DNA from 3 places in the Georgenia sp. H159 genome. Region 3 is predicted to be linked to each of the others. Evidence: riboswitches for the same ligand, from Rfam matches in the RefSeq annotation. Region 3 holds a riboswitch; each other region holds the start of a gene.
What was found. Region 3 has a riboswitch for cyclic di-AMP ahead of VR894_RS18265 (C40 family peptidase). Riboswitches for the same ligand answer to the same signal wherever they lie in the genome.
Positions count from the first base shown of each region.

Region 1: another riboswitch for cyclic di-AMP. It lies ahead of VR894_RS06685 (C40 family peptidase); the one in region 3 lies ahead of VR894_RS18265 (C40 family peptidase).
Region 2: another riboswitch for cyclic di-AMP. It lies ahead of VR894_RS17725 (C40 family peptidase); the one in region 3 lies ahead of VR894_RS18265 (C40 family peptidase).

Region 1 covers NZ_JAYDZY010000004.1:55,125-60,584, forward strand. Annotated here, with positions in the region: gene VR894_RS06675 (ABC transporter substrate-binding protein) at 1-1,416, opposite strand, end outside; gene VR894_RS06680 (metal-dependent transcriptional regulator) at 1,725-2,411, shown strand; cyclic di-AMP (ydaO/yuaA leader) riboswitch at 2,593-2,745, shown strand; gene VR894_RS06685 (C40 family peptidase) at 2,853-3,620, shown strand; gene VR894_RS06690 (universal stress protein) at 3,748-4,680, shown strand; gene ddaH (dimethylargininase) at 4,811-5,460, shown strand, end outside.
Region 2 covers NZ_JAYDZY010000017.1:2,380-7,839, forward strand. Annotated here, with positions in the region: gene resB (cytochrome c biogenesis protein ResB) at 1-1,071, opposite strand, end outside; gene VR894_RS17720 (four-helix bundle copper-binding protein) at 1,229-1,630, opposite strand; cyclic di-AMP (ydaO/yuaA leader) riboswitch at 1,835-2,009, shown strand; gene VR894_RS17725 (C40 family peptidase) at 2,154-2,852, shown strand; gene VR894_RS17730 (cytochrome c biogenesis CcdA family protein) at 2,900-3,685, opposite strand; gene VR894_RS17735 (TlpA disulfide reductase family protein) at 3,689-4,294, opposite strand; gene VR894_RS17740 (heavy-metal-associated domain-containing protein) at 4,610-4,834, shown strand; gene VR894_RS17745 (hypothetical protein) at 4,831-4,983, shown strand; partial or broken gene VR894_RS17750 (heavy metal translocating P-type ATPase) at 5,016-5,460, shown strand, end outside.
Region 3 covers NZ_JAYDZY010000018.1:40,946-46,405, forward strand. Annotated here, with positions in the region: gene VR894_RS18245 (hypothetical protein) at 1-689, opposite strand, end outside; gene VR894_RS18250 (hypothetical protein) at 884-1,039, opposite strand; gene VR894_RS18255 (class E sortase) at 1,039-1,839, opposite strand; gene VR894_RS18260 (hypothetical protein) at 1,881-2,300, opposite strand; gene VR894_RS18265 (C40 family peptidase) at 2,723-3,406, opposite strand; cyclic di-AMP (ydaO/yuaA leader) riboswitch at 3,551-3,725, opposite strand; gene VR894_RS18270 (four-helix bundle copper-binding protein) at 3,941-4,342, shown strand; gene resB (cytochrome c biogenesis protein ResB) at 4,489-5,460, shown strand, end outside.

The sequences.
Region 1 (5,460 bases), on a different contig from region 3:
GAGGTAGAGCCACGCCGACGCGGCGTCCTGGGCCATGAGCTCGTTGGCCTCGCGCAGCAGCGCGGTCTGCTCCTCGTCGCTGCCCGCGGCCTCGGAGGCCGCGACGAGCTCCTGGAACTCCGCGCTGTCGTAGCCCCAGTAGAACTCGGGGTTCGCGTACCAGAAGACGTCGCGCGGGTTGACGTGCCCCATCAGCGTCGTCTCGAAGTCGTGGTCGGTGTAGATGCGCTGGTACCAGGTCGCGTCGTCGATCGGGTTGAGCTCGAGGGTGACGCCCACGTCCGCGAGGTCGCTCTGGAGCAGCTGGGCGATCGTCGCCTCGGTGTCACCCGCGACGTAGTCCAGCGTGATGGTCAGGTCCTCGGCGCCCGCCTCGGCCAGCAGCTCACGCGCGCTCTCCGGGTCGTGGGCGTGCACGTCCGACAGGTCGGTGAACCACGGGTCGGTCGGGGGGACCATGGAGCCGATGACCTGCCCGCGGCCCGCCCAGACGGCGTCGAGGACGGCGTCGCGGTCGACGGCGCGGTACAGGCCCTGGCGGACCCGGACGTCGTCGAAGGGCGCCTCGTCGTCGTTGAAGGCCCACAGCCACTTCGTCGTCGAGGTGCCCTCACTGATGGTGAACCCGGGGTTGCCCTCGAACTGCGCGAGCTGGTCGGGGGAGTCCTCCGCGATGACGAGGTCGAGACCGCCGGTCGCCAGCGCGTTGTTCATCGCGGTGGTGTCGGTGAAGAACTGGAAGGTGGCGCCCGGGTTGCTCGCCGGCTCGCCCCAGTAGTCGTCGTACCGCTCGATCGTCAGGTGGTCGCCCTGCGTCCACTCGACGAACCGGTAGGGCCCGGTGCCGTTGTCCGCGGTGTGCTCGGTGTCCCCCTCCTTGACGATCGTCTCGCCGGCGAGGTGGAAGATGAGGGAGCGGGACGGGCGCGAGAGCACGACCTCGAGGGTGTGGTCGTCGGGAGCGGTGATCTCCTCCATGACGCTGAGGTCCGACTTGCGGGCGGCGACCGACTCCTCGGAGATGATCTCGCTCAGGGACCACACCGCGTCGGCGGAGGTGAAGGGGGTGCCGTCGTGGAAGGTGACGTCCTCGCGCAGGTCGAAGGTGTAGGTGAGGCCGTCCTCGCTCACCTCCCAGCTCTCGGCGAGCGCGGGGATGATCTCGCCGTCGACGTCGATGGCCGCCAGGCCCTCGTAGACGTTGCGGGTCATCGTCTGTCGGACGCCGGAGCTGCCGCCGACGTTGCGCTGCAAGCCGGTGGGCTCGTTGGTCGAGCCGATGATGACCTCTGTCTCGGCGGCAGTCGTGCTGCCGCTGCCGCCGCCGCTGTCGCCACCGTCACCACCGGAGCAGGCGGCCAGCGCGAGCGCGGAGACGGCGGTCAGGGCCAGCACCCGCGATGGGGTCTTCGTCATGGGGGACCTTTCGTCGAGGCCCGGGCCGGCGGCGGACGGGCCCACGTCGAGCCCGGCGACACGTCCGACGCTCCGGGCCGAGGGGATCGTTCGGCTCAGGAGCAGGTCGGACAACACACGACGGACGCACGGCAGCCGGGACGAGCCGGGGCAGGGGTGCGGTCGGTCATGGTTGTGCCATTCTCCCACAGCGTCGCCGGGCGGTCGCTGTGCCGAGTGCCACTGCGCAGGACGCCACGCCGGGGACCGGACGTGCGCCGCCGGGCGTCCTATCCTCGGTGCAGGAGCCGAGAGATGGGCAGCGACGCATGAGTGACCTGATCGACACCACCGAGATGTACCTCAAGACGGTCTACGAGCTTGAGGAGGAGGGGGTGGTGCCCATGCGTGCCCGCATCGCCGAACGCCTCGGGCACTCCGGACCGACGGTGTCGCAGACGGTGGCCCGGATGGAGCGTGACGGCCTGCTCCACCTCGAGGAGGGACGCCGCATCGCGCTGTCCGAGGCGGGGCGGGAGAAGGCGACCCAGGTCATGCGCAAGCACCGGCTCGCCGAGCGCCTCCTCATCGACGTCATCGGGCTGGACTGGGAGTACGTCCACGAGGAGGCCTGCCGCTGGGAGCACGTGATGAGCGAGCAGGTGGAGCACCGGCTCGTCGCGCTGCTCGACCACCCCCACCACGACCCGTACGGCAACCCGATCCCGGGGCTTGCGCAGCTCGGGGAGCACACCCGCGCCCCCGCCGAGCCCACGCTCCGGGCGCTGGCCTCCCTCGCCGGTACCGACGACGGTGACGTCGTCCTCCGGCGCATCGGCGAGCCGCTCCAGGTTGACGTCGAGCTCCTCGCCCGCTTCGCCGAGGCCGGGGTGCGGCCCGGCGTGCGGCTGCAGCTGCAGCGCGGTGTCGGCATCGTCTCACTCCGTGCCGAGGGCTCCGAGCTGGTGCTCGACGTGCCGGAGGACGTGACCCGCCACCTCTTCGTCGAGGTCTGAGAGTCGCGGAAATCCGGGCTTCTTGTTGCTCCACGGACGTGAGTCGCGACACGCTTCCCACATCGTCGTAACCGGAACGTGACATTTGACCGAGGGCTCGGGTAGTGTCCGACTCGCTCCTCGCACCCCTCCAGTGATGAGCCCTCGGACGGAGCCCAACCCTGCCGCCGTCCCGAGGTTCCCTTTGAGAATGTCCGTCGGCAGGGGCGGGGGAACCAAGTAGTGGCGGTCGGCCCAGGTCGGCCCCTAGGGGTGAAGCCCGTCCGAGAGGACGGGCCGGGTGATCTCCCATCCGAACCCGACAGCTCACCTCGTCGGCAGCAGGAGAGGTAACACGTGACCGTGACCACAACCGGGGCTCGCCACCGCGCGGCATGCCGCCCCACCACGCCACTGACAGCGTTCGGACAGGCCGTCACTGGCCCGGCAGCCCGTCGCGGCATGCTCGTCGCCGCGTCCTCGGGCCTCGCCCTCACCATGGCGGCCAGCACGGCAGTCGCCGCGCCGGAGGGCTCCTCCCTCCCGCAGGTGGACGTCTCGGCGCTCTCGAACCAGGCGCGCACCGCGCTGACGGTCAACCCCACCGTGTCGGTCCCCGCCGACGTCGAGTACTCCGTCGCTGACTTCGCCGTCGAGGCGATCCCGCCCAAGACCATCCACGCCGAGGACGCCGACCCGGTCGCCGAGCGCATCGCGGCCGACGAGGCCGCCCGGCAGGCAGAGGCGGAGGCCGAGGCGCAGGCGCTGGCCGCCGCCCGCACCGCCGAGTCCGCCTCCCGCACGCGGACGTCCTCCGCCCAGGCCGGCACGACCGCGACCGCTACCGCTGCCGCAGAGACGGCGCCCGCTCCCGCGGCCGCCCCCGCCCCGGCCGCCTCCGGCAACGCGATCGTCGACATCGCCTTCCGCTACGTCGGCACCCCGTACGTGTGGGGTGGCGCCACCCCGGGCGGGTTCGACTGCTCCGGTTTCACGTCCTACGTGTACGCCCAGGCCGGGATCAGCATCCCGCGCAGCTCCAGCGCCCAGCGCAACGCGGGCACCGTCGTCTCCGCCGCCCAGGCGAGCGCCGGTGACCTCGTGTGGTGGCCCGGACACGTCGGCATCTACCTCGGTAACGGCCAGTACATCGCGGCGCACAGCCCCGGCAACCCGCTGTCGGCGCGCGCGATCTACAAGTCCAACCCGACCTTCATCCGGGTGGGCTGACAGCCGCACGCTCCGCCCGACGGGCCCGCACCGCCACGGTGCGGGCCCGTCGGACGTTCGAACCGCCGACACGGGTGTCGGCACGGAGCACAATGGGGAGCAACGGCTCCCGAGCTTGGAGGGTGACATGCCCCGCGAGAACGTCGTCATCGTCGGTGTGGACGGCTCCGAGACCAGCAACGCGGCCCTCGACTGGGCGGCGGCGGAGGCACGACGCCTCGGCTGGCGCCTGCACGTCGTCTGTGCGTACGCCGTCCCCGCGTTCACCGTCGCCTCGCTCGACGGCGGCTTCGCCGCCGTCGACGACTCGGCCATCCAGGCCGGGGCGCAGGCCGTGCTCGAGGAGGCCGTCGAGCGCGTGGGCGGCGACCTCGAGGTCACCTCCGCACTCGAGCTCGGTGACCCCGCCGGGGTGCTCGTCGAGCTCTCCCGCCAGGCGGGGCTCGCCGTCGTCGGCACTCGCGGCGGCGGTGGGTTCGCCGACCGTCTCCTCGGCACGGTGTCCTCCTCCCTGCCCGCGCACGCGCACTGCCCGACCGTCGTGGTTCCCCGCACCGAGGACGGTCAGCCGCCCTTCACGCCGGTTCGCCGCGTCGTCGTCGGTGTCGACGGCTCGGAGTCCGCCACCATCGCGCTGCGCCGAGCGGTGGACGAGGCAGCCGCGTGGGACGCCCACCTCACCGCCGTCGCCGCGGTGCCGATCGGCGGGGGAGCCGGGTCGCTCGCCTGGCTGCCGGCCGCCGTCGACCGGGACGACGTGCTCGCCGACGTCAAGGTCGGGCTCTCGGTGGCGGTCGAGCGCGCCGTCGCCGGTCGGGAGGTCCGCGTCAGCCAGCACGCCCTCGACGGCAACGCGGCGGCACTGCTCGCGGAGTTCTCCACCGCCGTCGACCTCGTCGTCGTCGGGTCCCGCGGGCGCGGCGGCTTCGCCGGGCTGCTCATGGGCTCGACCAGCCAGGCGGTCCTCCACCACGCCGTCTGCCCCGTCATGGTCGTCCCCGCTCGCTCCGCCGAGGAGGAGACCCGCGGTCCTGCCGACGTCCCCTGGCGCCGCCGCTGAGGGCTCCGCGCCTCCGCACCCCCCGCCGAGCCCCGGATCGTGTGCACGCTCGGCGCGCCCCGCGCCGCTGCGCGTCGTCAGGCGTCGCGGCTGCCTAGGCTGTGCCCACACACCGACGAAAGGGGCACACGTGCGGCCACCCCGCCATGCCACGCCCCGGCACTACCTCATGTGCCGGCCGACGTACTTCACCGTGAGCTACGAGATCAACCCCTGGATGCACACGGCGGTGCCCACCGATACCGACCTGGCCGTCGCCCAGTGGCAGGAGCTCCACGACACCTACGTCCGGCTCGGCCACCGGGTCGAGCTCATCGAGCCCGTCGTGGGCCTTCCCGACATGGTCTACGCCGCGAACGGCGCGCTGGTGAGCGACGGCGAGGTCTACACGGCGAAGTTCACCTACCCGCAGCGCATGCCCGAGGGCCCTGCCTACGCGGACTGGTTCGCCGAGCGCGGCTTCCGGGTCCACACCGCGAGCGCCACCAACGAGGGCGAGGGTGACATCCTCACCGTCGGCGACCTCGTGCTCGCCGGGACCGGGTTCCGCACGTCCACCGCCGCGCACGCCGAGCTGCAGGAGGCCATCGGCAAGCCGGTCATCGGGCTGCGTCTCGTCGACCCGCGCTTCTACCACCTCGACACCGCGCTCATGGTGCTCTCCGACAGCGAGGTCGCCTACTACCCGCCGGCGTTCAGCGAGGGCAGCCGACGGGTGCTCGAGCGGCTCTTCCCCGACGCCGTCATCGCCACCGAGGCGGACGCCGTCGTGCTCGGGCT
Region 2 (5,460 bases), on a different contig from region 3:
CAGGTAGCCGGTGAAGCCGAGCTGGTCCAGGCCGGGGGAGACGTCGGGGACCTTGACCACGCCGCGGGAGGTGTAGAAGTCGTCCTCGGGCAGGAAGGGCACCGGCTGGGAGAACGCCACCTGCCCCTCGGCGTCACGCACGGTCAGGTGGGGGGCGAAGCCGTTGCCGGCCAGGTAGATGTTCGCGCCGGCTGCGGTGATCGGGTAGTTGACCCGGATGGTGTCCTCGTAGCGCCGGCCGTCAGGCTCGGTGACCGTGACCCGGGCGGCGAAGTCGCGGGCCTGGGCGTCGACGGTGAACCGGGAGGTGAGCTCGGTCAGGGAGAAGGTGAAGGGCTCGAGGTCGGCGCCGGTGACCATGGACCCGGGGGTGAAGGTGTCGTAGTCGACGAGGGAGTTGGCGAAGGTGCGGCCTTCGACGACGACGGCCTGTCCGCGGTAGGCGACCAGCTGCGCGGCACCCAGGGCGACGAGCACCCCGATCAGGGACAGGTGGAAGACGATGTTGCCGGTCTCGCGCAGGTAGCCACGTTCGGCGCTGATCCCTTCCGCGGTCACGGCCACCCGGAAGCGGCGGCCCAGCGCCGAGCGGACCGCCCCGGTCACCTCCTCGGTGGTGGCGGTGGTCGTGTGCGTGTCCCGGACGGGGAAGCGGGTCAGGCGGCGCGGGACACGGGAGGGTGCCGCGCGTAGCGCGGTGATGTGGGCCTTGGTGCGGGGCAGGATGCAGCCGATGAGGGAGATGAACAGCAGCAGGTAGATGGCGGCGAACCAGGGCGCGGCGTAGATGTCGAGCAGGCCAAGGCGCTCGAGCCAGGTGGCGAGCTGGGGCCGGTCGGCGCGCAGGGTGGCCACGCCGGCGGGGTCCTGGGGGATCTGCGGGATGAACGCGCCGGGCAGCGCGGCCAGGGCGAGCAGCATGAGCAGCAGCAGCGCCACCCGCATGGAGGTGAGCTGGCGCCAGGCCCAGCGCAGCCAGCCGCGCACACCGATCCCGGCGGGGGCCGGGGACTGGGGCGGCATGTCCTGCGCCTCGTCCATGGTTCGCAGACCGGCGGGACGGTAAGCCATCACACAGTCCTCACGTAAGCCGACGACCGGGGACCCGTGCACACACGGGGACGCTAACCCACCGTCCTGAAAGACCGGGAATGCCGGTTAAGGTTTGATTAAGATGCGTCGGTTTCGGTGTGGCGACGCGACGGTCGGGGCTGTGGTGCGGGCGTCGTCAGCCGATGGTGGCGAGGAGCTCGGTGCAGGCCTGCTCGCAGGCACGGCAGGCCTCGGCGCAGATGCGGCAGTGCTCATGGTGGCCGGCATGGGCAGCGCACTCATCCCCGCAGGAGCGACATGCCTGGATGCAGGCCTGGAGCAGGGCGCGGGTGAGGTTGGCGTCATAGCCGGTGTGCCGGGACAGCACGCGGGCTGTGGTGTCGCAGATATCGGCGCAGTCGAGGTTGGTCCGGATGCACTTGCGCAGCTGGTCGACCATGTCCTCGCTGAGGCAGGCGTCCGCGCAGGCGGTACAGGCCTGGGAACACGCCACCAGGGCCTCGATCGCCCGCGCGAGCGGGTCGACGTCGAGGCCGATCTCGCCGGGGTGGGTGGTGATCATCTCCGCGGTTCTCATTGTCTTCCTCCATCTCTGATTGCTTGCCCCGTGTCGGTGCGGGCTTGCGACGTTACGCGGGGTGCCCGGGGGGTGCCTGGGCAGGAGTCGTGATGTTGATGAAGGTTTGATGAACTCTTCCCGTAGGGCCGTTATCGAACCGTGATCCTGGGGTTGGCGTGTGTAGCGTCGCTTCTGCTTCTTGCCCCCTTCATCGCAGAAGCTCACGTGCGGACGCCGAGCCCTGCCACCGCACTGTGGTCCTCGATCGTCCGTGGCAGGGACGGGGAACCCGATGTGGGCCTGCGTGCAGGTCCTTGGGGTGAAGCTCGATGCCTGAGCCGGGTGTGCTCCTACCCGAACCCGACAGCTGACCTCGTAGGCGCCCTGGAGAGGTTTACCCGTGACATCTAGCCACACCCGTGGTCGGCACCGTGCCGAGGGCCGTCCCGTTACCGTTTTCTCATCACTGGGTCCGTGCTTGAAGGGTCCGGCCGCGCGTCGTGCCGCGCTTGCCGCGGCTTCCTCCGGTTTGGTGCTGACCATGGCCACGACCACCGCCTCTGCGATGGAGCCGGTCCACCCCGACCCGCCGGTGGTCGGCACCCAGGCCAGCGATACCCCGACGGCGAGTGCGCAGGCCAGTGGTACCGAGACCGCGGAGGTCACCCACACCGTCGTCTCCGGTGACACCGTGTGGAAGCTGGCGCAGCGCTACGACAGTACGATCTCGGCGATCGTCACCGCCAACGGTCTGAACGCGCAGGCGCTGATCCGTGTCGGTGAGGTGCTGACGATCCCCCAGGGGCAGGCGAGCGTGTCGGCGACGACGTCGACGGCGGTCACTGAGCGGGAGGCTGCTTCGGCCTCGCGCTCGGCTTCCCGCAGCGAGGCCCCGCCGGCCAACACGTCGGGCAATGCTGTCCTTGACATCGCCTACCGGTACGTCGGCACCCCTTACGTGTGGGGCGGGTCGACCCCGGCGGGCTTTGACTGCTCGGGGTTCACCCAGTACGTCTACGCCCAGGCGGGCATCTCCATCCCGCGGTCCTCGGCGGCGCAGCGCAACGCGGGCACGCAGGTCTCGGCGTCCCAGGCCCAGCCGGGTGACCTGGTGTGGTGGCCCGGGCATGTGGGGATCTACGTGGGTGGGGGGCAGTACATCGCGGCCTTCAGCCCGGGTAACCCGCTGTCGGTGCGTGACATCTACAAGGCCAACCCGACGTTCATCCGGGTGGGCTGAGCAGCGGTGGTGGCCCGCAGCTGGCTGCGGGCCACCACCGGCCCGGGTCAGACGAGGGTCTGGAAGTTGGCGACGAGGCCCTGCAGGTAGCCCGACACCCAGATCCACAGCCCGGTGACCATCGCGAGTCCGAGCAGGACGAGCAGCCCGCCGCCGAGGCGTTGGAAGGCGCGGCGGTGGCGGCGCAGGAAGCCCAGTGCGCGGGTCGAGCGGGACAGCAGCATCGCCCCGGCGACGAACGGGACACCGAGGCCGAGGCTGTAGGCGAACACGAGGACCCCGCCGCGGGCGGGATCGGCCTCGCTGAAGGCGAGGCTGAGGACCGCGGCCAGGGTGGGGCCCATGCAGGGCGCCCAGCCCAGCCCGAACACGACACCGAGGAGCGGCGCTCCCCACAGGCCCTGCCGGGGGGTCAGGTGCAGGCGGCGGTCGCGTTGCATGAGTGGGACGTAGCCCATGAAGGCCAGGCCCATGAGCACGACCAGCGCGCCGAGGATGCGGGTGGTGAGGTCGAGCCAGGGGGCGAGCAGGATCCCGAGCCAGGCGAAGATGACGCCGAGCAGGACGAACACGGCGGTGAAGCCGGCGACGAAGAGCAGTACCCCGGCCAGGAGCCGCCCGTCACGGACCTTGGTCTGCTGCCCGCCAGGCAGGCGGGCGCCGGGGGTGGTGGCCCCGGCCATGCCGCTGAGGTAGCCGACGTACCCAGGCAGCAGGGGCAACACGCACGGGGAGGCGAAGGAGATAAATCCGGCGATCGCGGCCACGGGGAGCGCGGCGAGCATGGGGCCGGTGAGCACGGTGCTGGCGAAGAAGGAGCCGAGCTGGTCCATCGCTCAGGCCGTCTCGGCGAGGGTGTCGTCGATGAGGCCGCGCAGCGTGGTGGGGTCGATCTGGCCCATGATGCGGGCGGCGACCCGGCCCTGGCGGTCCAGGACCACGGTGGTGGGCATGGCCTGGAGTGGCACGAGTCCTTGGAAGGCGGCCACGGCGGCGGCTCCTTGGTCGTGGATGGAGGGGTAGGGGACCTGGAAGGTGCGCTCGAAGGCCTGGGCGGTGGCGGCGTCGTCGCGGGGGTTGACCCCGAGCAGCTGCACCCCCTGGGGGGTGTAGTCCTCGTGGATGGCCCGCAGGTCCCCGGCCTCGGCGCGGCACGGCGGGCAGGCGGCATACCAGAAGTTGACCACCACCACCTCCCCGCGCCACTGGCTCAGGTCGACCTCCTCGCTGTCGTAGGTCTGACCGATGAGCTCGATGGCGCCGTCGCGCTGCTGCGGCTCCCAGGTCGCCAGGGACCCGTCTCCGGCGATGTAGCCGGCGCCGGAGTCTTGTCCCGCGTCGGTCTGGGCGGTGGCGGCACAGCCGCTCAAGGCCACGACGGTGGCCAGGGCGGCCGCCGTGAGCACGCGCCTGAGGGGTGCCCGACGCCTGGAGGGTCTCACGCTTGTCACCTTTCCCAACCGAAACCCCGCCCGGGGCTCACTGATCGCTGCACTGGTCCGGCGACCATCGTCGCCGCTTTGGTGGGAAGTTCCCCAACCGGGGGGCGACCGGGCCGGTTCTTAACCGAATCTTCACCGTTCACCAGGCGGTGCCGCCGGTGCGGCGACCCCTTCGGGAACCGCGAGGATCCACGCGTTTTCGGAGCACGCTTGCCGTGCCAGCACCATAACCCGGCCACTTGTCCAGCGTACCCCCAGGGGGTATAAAAAGATGGTGCCGTCCTGGCACGCACCACCGATCAAGGGGAGGCCCTCATGGCTACCAGTACCTTCAGCGTTACCGGCATGACTTGCGGCCATTGCGTCGGCTCCGTGGCCGAGGAGGTCGGCAAGATCGCCGGCGTCCAGAACGTCGAGGTCGACCTGGTCGCCGGTGGAGAGTCGACAATCAAGGTCTCCAGCGCCGGCGACGTACCGGTGGATGAGGTCCGAGCGGCCGTGGACGAGGCCGGCTATGAGCTCACCGGGACGCCTGCGTGAGGAGCAGTGCCAAGTTGACCGGGTTCGCGTTGGTCCTGGCCCTGGCGCTGGGCGCCGGCTATGGGCTGGGGTCGGTGCTCGGCCCGGATGAGCCCGACGCCGCCGCGGGCCCGGGTGTGGTGGAGCTGGAGGAGGCCGCCGCCCGCTGAGGTCGGTGGCCCAAGGGGATGGAGGTGAGTCGATGAGTCAGCAGGTCATCGAGCTGGAGATCGGCGGGATGACGTGCTCCTCGTGCGCGGCCCGGGTGGAGAAGAAGCTCAATCGGATGCCCGGGGTCGAGGCGAGCGTGAACTTCGCAACCGAGCGGGCCAAGGTCGCCCTACCAGAGGGTGCCTCCGTCCAGGACGCGCTGGCCACGGTCGAGGCCACCGGGTACACCGCGCGGCTGCGTGAGGATCCCGGGACGGCCCCGGCCGAGGAAACGGCCCGGGACGCCGAGCCTGACGCCGTGGCCGAGCTGCGGCGGCGGGTGATCATCTGCGCGGTCCTGACGTTGCCGGTGCTGGCCTTCATGTTCCGGCCGCTGCAGTTCGACAACTGGCAGTGGCTCTCCCTGACCCTTGCCGCCCCGGTCGTGGTGTGGGGGGCCTGGCCCTTCCACCGGGCCGCATGGATCAACGCCAAAC
Region 3 (5,460 bases):
GTTCCGGCGATCAACGCGAACAGGTCCGGGCTCACACCGAACGGACCGAGGAGGTTGAGGACCGGCACCTGGTCAAGCATCGTTCTCGCCATCTCCGGGTTGGCGAGCTTCTCCACGACTGCCAGGGAGATCAGCGTCGTTCCAGCGCCGAGCTTGAGTGCCAGGGTCGCTCGACGCAGCGCGGCCGCGTCCATGTCCCGCCGACCGCCATCCCTCAGACGCGGCGGAAGGATGAACAGGAACACCGCGATGCCGACCAAGACGGCCAGCGTTGCCAGGACCTCCGGGCCGTGGAGCACGGCCACAAGTGGCCCGGCCAGCACGATCGCGACGGCCGCCGGGCGGACGAGCACGCCGGCCACGAGGAGGACACCCACGACGGCCTGCGGCACGAGCAGGAGAGTCCCCCCGACGTCATCTGGCACGTGAATGCCGGGGTCGAGGATCGCGCGGTCGAAGGCAAGCACGAGGAGGCTCACGCCCAGGTGCGCGGCCAACAGACGCGGCACCCACGGGACCAGCCCTGAAAGGTGGCGCGTCGGCGTGAGAGCGCGCAGCTCGGGAACCGGCAACCGGGCGGCGAGCACGCGCCAGCCGACCGCCACGAGCACGGCGACCGTCACGCCGACCAGGACTCCCGGTCGCAAGAGCGCCGAGAGGTCGACCGGATACGCGTCCGGGTCGCTCACGAACCACTCCTGGTGGGCGGCCGCGGGGCTCGGCAGTCCAACGATCACAGCCGTGGCGGCGAGCACCGGAGCACCACGGGGGACAAGGCGGGATGGGGTCACATCGCTCCTGGGAGAGTGGTCGGCGATCACGACTATAAGGACCGCGACGTGGTCCGCTGTCGACGCGTCCTGCGGCACGGGCACCGGTGTGGTCACCCGACCGTGTTGGTGAAGAGCCCGATGTCGTCCGCGATGGAGGGGAAGACCCAGGTGAAGAGCGCCGCCACGGCAACCACGGAGAGAAGCACCGCCTCGATCGCCTTGAGCCAGCGCGGCCCGGGCAGCGTCCTCCAGATCGCGGCGTACATCAGGGTTCCTCCATGAGCTGTGCAGGTGCCCCGCCCGCGCGGGGGTACCACTCGGTGAGCTCTCCGTGGGTGATCCAGCGCTGCGCGGCGGAGTAGAGCGGGTGGCACGTCGTCAACGTGATGAGACGTCTGGTCGGTTCCACCCCGGGCTGCCCTGGCACCGGGGCGACGACATCGACACGGTCCGGGGTCACGATGTAGTCCTCGGTGACGCGGTAGACGAACCACCCCTCTGCGGTCTCCACGACGATGGGGTCCCCGGGTCGAAGCTCCTCGACGTGACGGTAGGCAGCGCCGAAGCTCTGCCGGTGTGCAGCGGTGGCGAAGTTGCCGACCCCGCCGGGCATCGCGGTCTCTGGGTAGTGACCGATGTTGCCCTCGTTCAAGACGGTGGCCACGTCGACCCCCTCGGCGACGGGAACCGCGTAGTCCTCCCCCCACCTCGGCACGTAGACGATGCCGAAGACGTCCGTCGCGCCGGGAGGCGTCACGGCCGGCGGAGGCTGATCGCTCGGCGTCGGGTTCTCCGGGGCAACGGAACGGTCGGGTTGTGTCTCACGCCCCGTCGCGCCGCCGATACTGGCCCGAAACTGCTCGACCGTCGCCTCCTGCTGCTGTCCGGCGACGACATCTGTCCACCACAGCTGCCACACGACGAACAGGGCGACCAGGACACCGAGCGTCAGCATCACCTCTCCGACGACACCGACGGCGCGCATGCCGATGGACGGCCTCCGCCCCGGACCGGACCCGGTCGGCCCCGAGGCAGCGGGGCCAACCGGTGCGCCGACGTCGGACAGTTCACGAGCCGAAGCGACGTCGGGCTCCGGGCGGCCCGTCCTCACGGTTCGTGGTGAACGTCGTGGTCGACGGAGTCGGTGACTTCGGGTGCCGCCGGCTCGAACGACGCACTGATCTGCGGGCCGATGACGAACGAGGACAGTGCGAACATGCCCCCGAACAGCGCCAACGCGATCACAGGCGCCCACCAGCTGGCGAAGCGACGCTTGAGCTTGACGAGCATCGGCACCGACGCGACCAGCCCCAGAAACCCGAAGAGGGCCGTACCGCCCGCACCGGCCACCAGGGCGGTGCCCACAAGAGGACCCGCGTGGTGCAGGAGGTGGGGTGCCAGCCCGACCACGCCACCGACCGTCCCGGTGATGACCGTCCATACCGTCCTGCGGGGCTTCTCACGTGCCACGTCAAGCTGTGCCGCCGACACGGGGTCGACCGCTGCCGAGTGTGCGACTGCCGTCATGACCACAACGTCCTCCACCTGGTGGAGGATTTCGGCAAAGGAATGATTAACGATCGATGTAGCGCGCCACCAGGCACCGGCGTTGCCGATGGTAGGTAAGAGACGTCGACCGCTTCGTCAGGGGTGGGTCGGAGCAACCGCGACGAAGTCAGGGGCGGATAGGTGCTACCGGACGGGCCGTGCCTGATGAGCGAGACGGGACGGTGCGCGCAAGGGACCGATGTAAAGCCTCGTGATCGCCGACCTGCTCAAACCGGTGGATCTGGGCAGGAGGGCGGTGCGACACCGCGCCGAGAGCCGTCAGCCAGACGACGCCTTCGGGGCGGGGAACTGTCGGCACGGTGAATGTGTCGGGCCCGCCACGGAGAAACGAGTGGTGGTCCGCAGCCAGTGCCGGCTGCGGACCACTCGTGGCGCGGTGCTCAGCCCACCCGGATGAACGTCGGGTTGGGCTTGTAGATGTCACGCACCGACAGCGGGTTACCCGGGCTGAAGGCCGCGATGTACTGCCCCCCACCCACGTAGATCCCCACATGCCCGGGCCACCACACCAGGTCACCCGGCTGGGCCTGGGACGCCGAGACCTGCGTGCCCGCGTTGCGCTGCGCCGCCGAGGACCGCGGGATGGAGATACCCGCCTGGGCGTACACGTACTGGGTGAACCCCGAGCAGTCAAAGCCCGCCGGGGTCGACCCACCCCACACGTACGGGGTGCCGATGTACCGGTAGGCGATGTCCAGCACCGCGTTGCCCGACGTGTTGGCCGGCGCGGCCTCGGCGCGGGGCGCCGAGCGTGACGCCGACGTGGTCTCCCGCTCGGTGACGGCCGCCGTCGACGTCGCCGCCACGGCGGCCTGCCCCTGCGGGATCGTCAGTACCTCACCGACAATGATGAGGGCCTGCGCGTTCAGCCCGTTGGCCGCGATGATCGCCGAGATGGTGCTGTCGTAGCGCTGCGCCAGCTTCCCCACGGTGTCCCCCGACACGACGGTGTGGGCGACCTCGCCGACCGCGTCGCTGGCCTGCGTGCTCGCCGCCGCCTGGGTCTCGACCACCGGGGGGTCGGGGTGGACCGGCTCCATCGCGGAGGCGGTGGTGGTGGCCATGGTCAGCACCAGGCCGGAGGAGGCCGCGGCAAGCGCGGCACGGCGCGCGGCCGGACCCGTCAGGCACGGACCCAGCGATGAGAAAACGGTGACGGGACGGCCCTCGGCGCGGTGCCGTCCACGGGTGTGGCTAGTTGTCACGGGTAAACCTCTCCAGGGCGCCTACGAGGTCAGCTGTCGGGTTCGGGTAGGAGCACACCCGGCTCAGGCATCGAGCTTCACCCCAAGGACCTGCACGCAGGCCCACATCGGGTTCCCCGTCCCTGCCACGGACGATCGAGGACCACGGTGCGGTGGCAGGGCTCGGCGTCCGCACGCGGGCTTCCCGTGAAGGGGGACGAGAAGCAGGAGCGACGCTACACACGCCCACCCCCGGATCACGATTCGATAACGGCCCTGGGGGAAGACTTCATCAAACCTTCATCGTCATCGCCCGTTCCTGCGGCTGCGTGGCCACGGCAAGCCTCGTAACGTCGCAAGCCCGCACCCGTCATGACTGTCCGCGGGGATAGCGACTGACGAAGGAGCAAGACCATGAGAACCGCCGAGATGATGAACACCTACCCCGCCGAGATCAACCTCGACCGGGACCTGCTCGCCCGGGTGGTGGACACCCTGGCGGCCTGCTCCCAGGCCTGTACCGCCTGCGCCGACGCCTGCCTCAGCGAGGACATGGTCGACCAGCTGCGCAAGTGCATCCGCACCAACCTCGACTGCGCCGACATCTGCGACACCACCGCCCGGGTCCTGTCCCGGCACACCGGCTACGACGCCAACCTCACCCGCGCCATGCTCCAGGCCTGCATCCAGGCGTGCCGCTCCTGCGGGGACGAGTGCACGGCCCACGCCGGGCACCACGAGCACTGCCGCATCTGCGCCGAGGCCTGCCGCGCCTGCGAGCAGGCCTGCACCGAGCTCCTCGCCGCCATCGGCTGAGGACCCCCGCAGCACAGCCGGCCGCCACGCGGTGACCGGCGCCTCTTAACCGAACCTTAACCGGCATTCCCGGCCTTTCCGGGCGGTGGGTTAGCGTCCCTGAGTGTGTGCAGATCCCCGGTCATCGGCTCCGTGAGGGCGGTGTGATGGCTTACCGTCCCGCCGGTCTGCGAACCATGGACGAGGCGCAGGACATGCCGCCCCAGTCCCCGGCCCCCGCCGGGATCGGTGTGCGCGGCTGGCTGCGCTGGGCGTGGCGCCAACTCACCTCCATGCGGGTGGCGCTGCTGCTCCTCATGCTGCTCGCGCTGGCCGCCCTCCCCGGCGCGTTCATCCCGCAGATCCCCCAGGACCCCGCCGGCGTTGCCACCCTGCGCGCCGACCGCCCCCAGCTCGCCACCTGGCTCGAGCGCGCGGGCCTGCTCGACATCTACGCCGCGCCCTGGTTCGCCGCCATCTACCTGCTGCTGTTCATCTCCCTCATCGGCTGCATCCTGCCCCGCACCAAGGCACACATCACCGCGCTACGCGCGGCACCCTCCCGCGTCCCACACCGCCTGACCCGCTTCCCCGTCCGGGACACGCACACGACCACCGCCACCACCGAGGAGGTGACCCGCGCGGTGCGCCGTGCCCTGGGTCGCCGCTTCCGGGTCGCCGTGACCCCCGAGGGCATCAGCGCCGAACGCGGCTACCTCCGCGAGACCGGCAACATCGTCTTCCACCTGGCCCTCGTCGGGGTCCTCGTCGCGCTCGGCGCCGCCCAGATGATCGCCTACCGCGGACAGGCCGTCGTCGTCGAAGGGCGCACCTTCGCCAACTCCCTCGTCGACTACGACACCTTCACCCCCGGGTCCATGGTCACCGGCGACGACCTCGCCCCCTTCACCTTCGGCCTCATCGAGCTCACCTCCCGGTTCACCGTCGACGCCCAGGCCCGCGACTTCGCCGCCCGGGTCGTGGTCACCGAACCCGACGGGCAGCGCTACGAGGACACCATCCGGGTCAACTACCCGATCAACGCGGCCGGCGCGAACATCTACCTCGCCGGCAACGGCTTCGCCCCCCACCTCACCGTCCGCGACGCCCAGGGCCAGGTGGCCTTCTCCCAGCCCGTC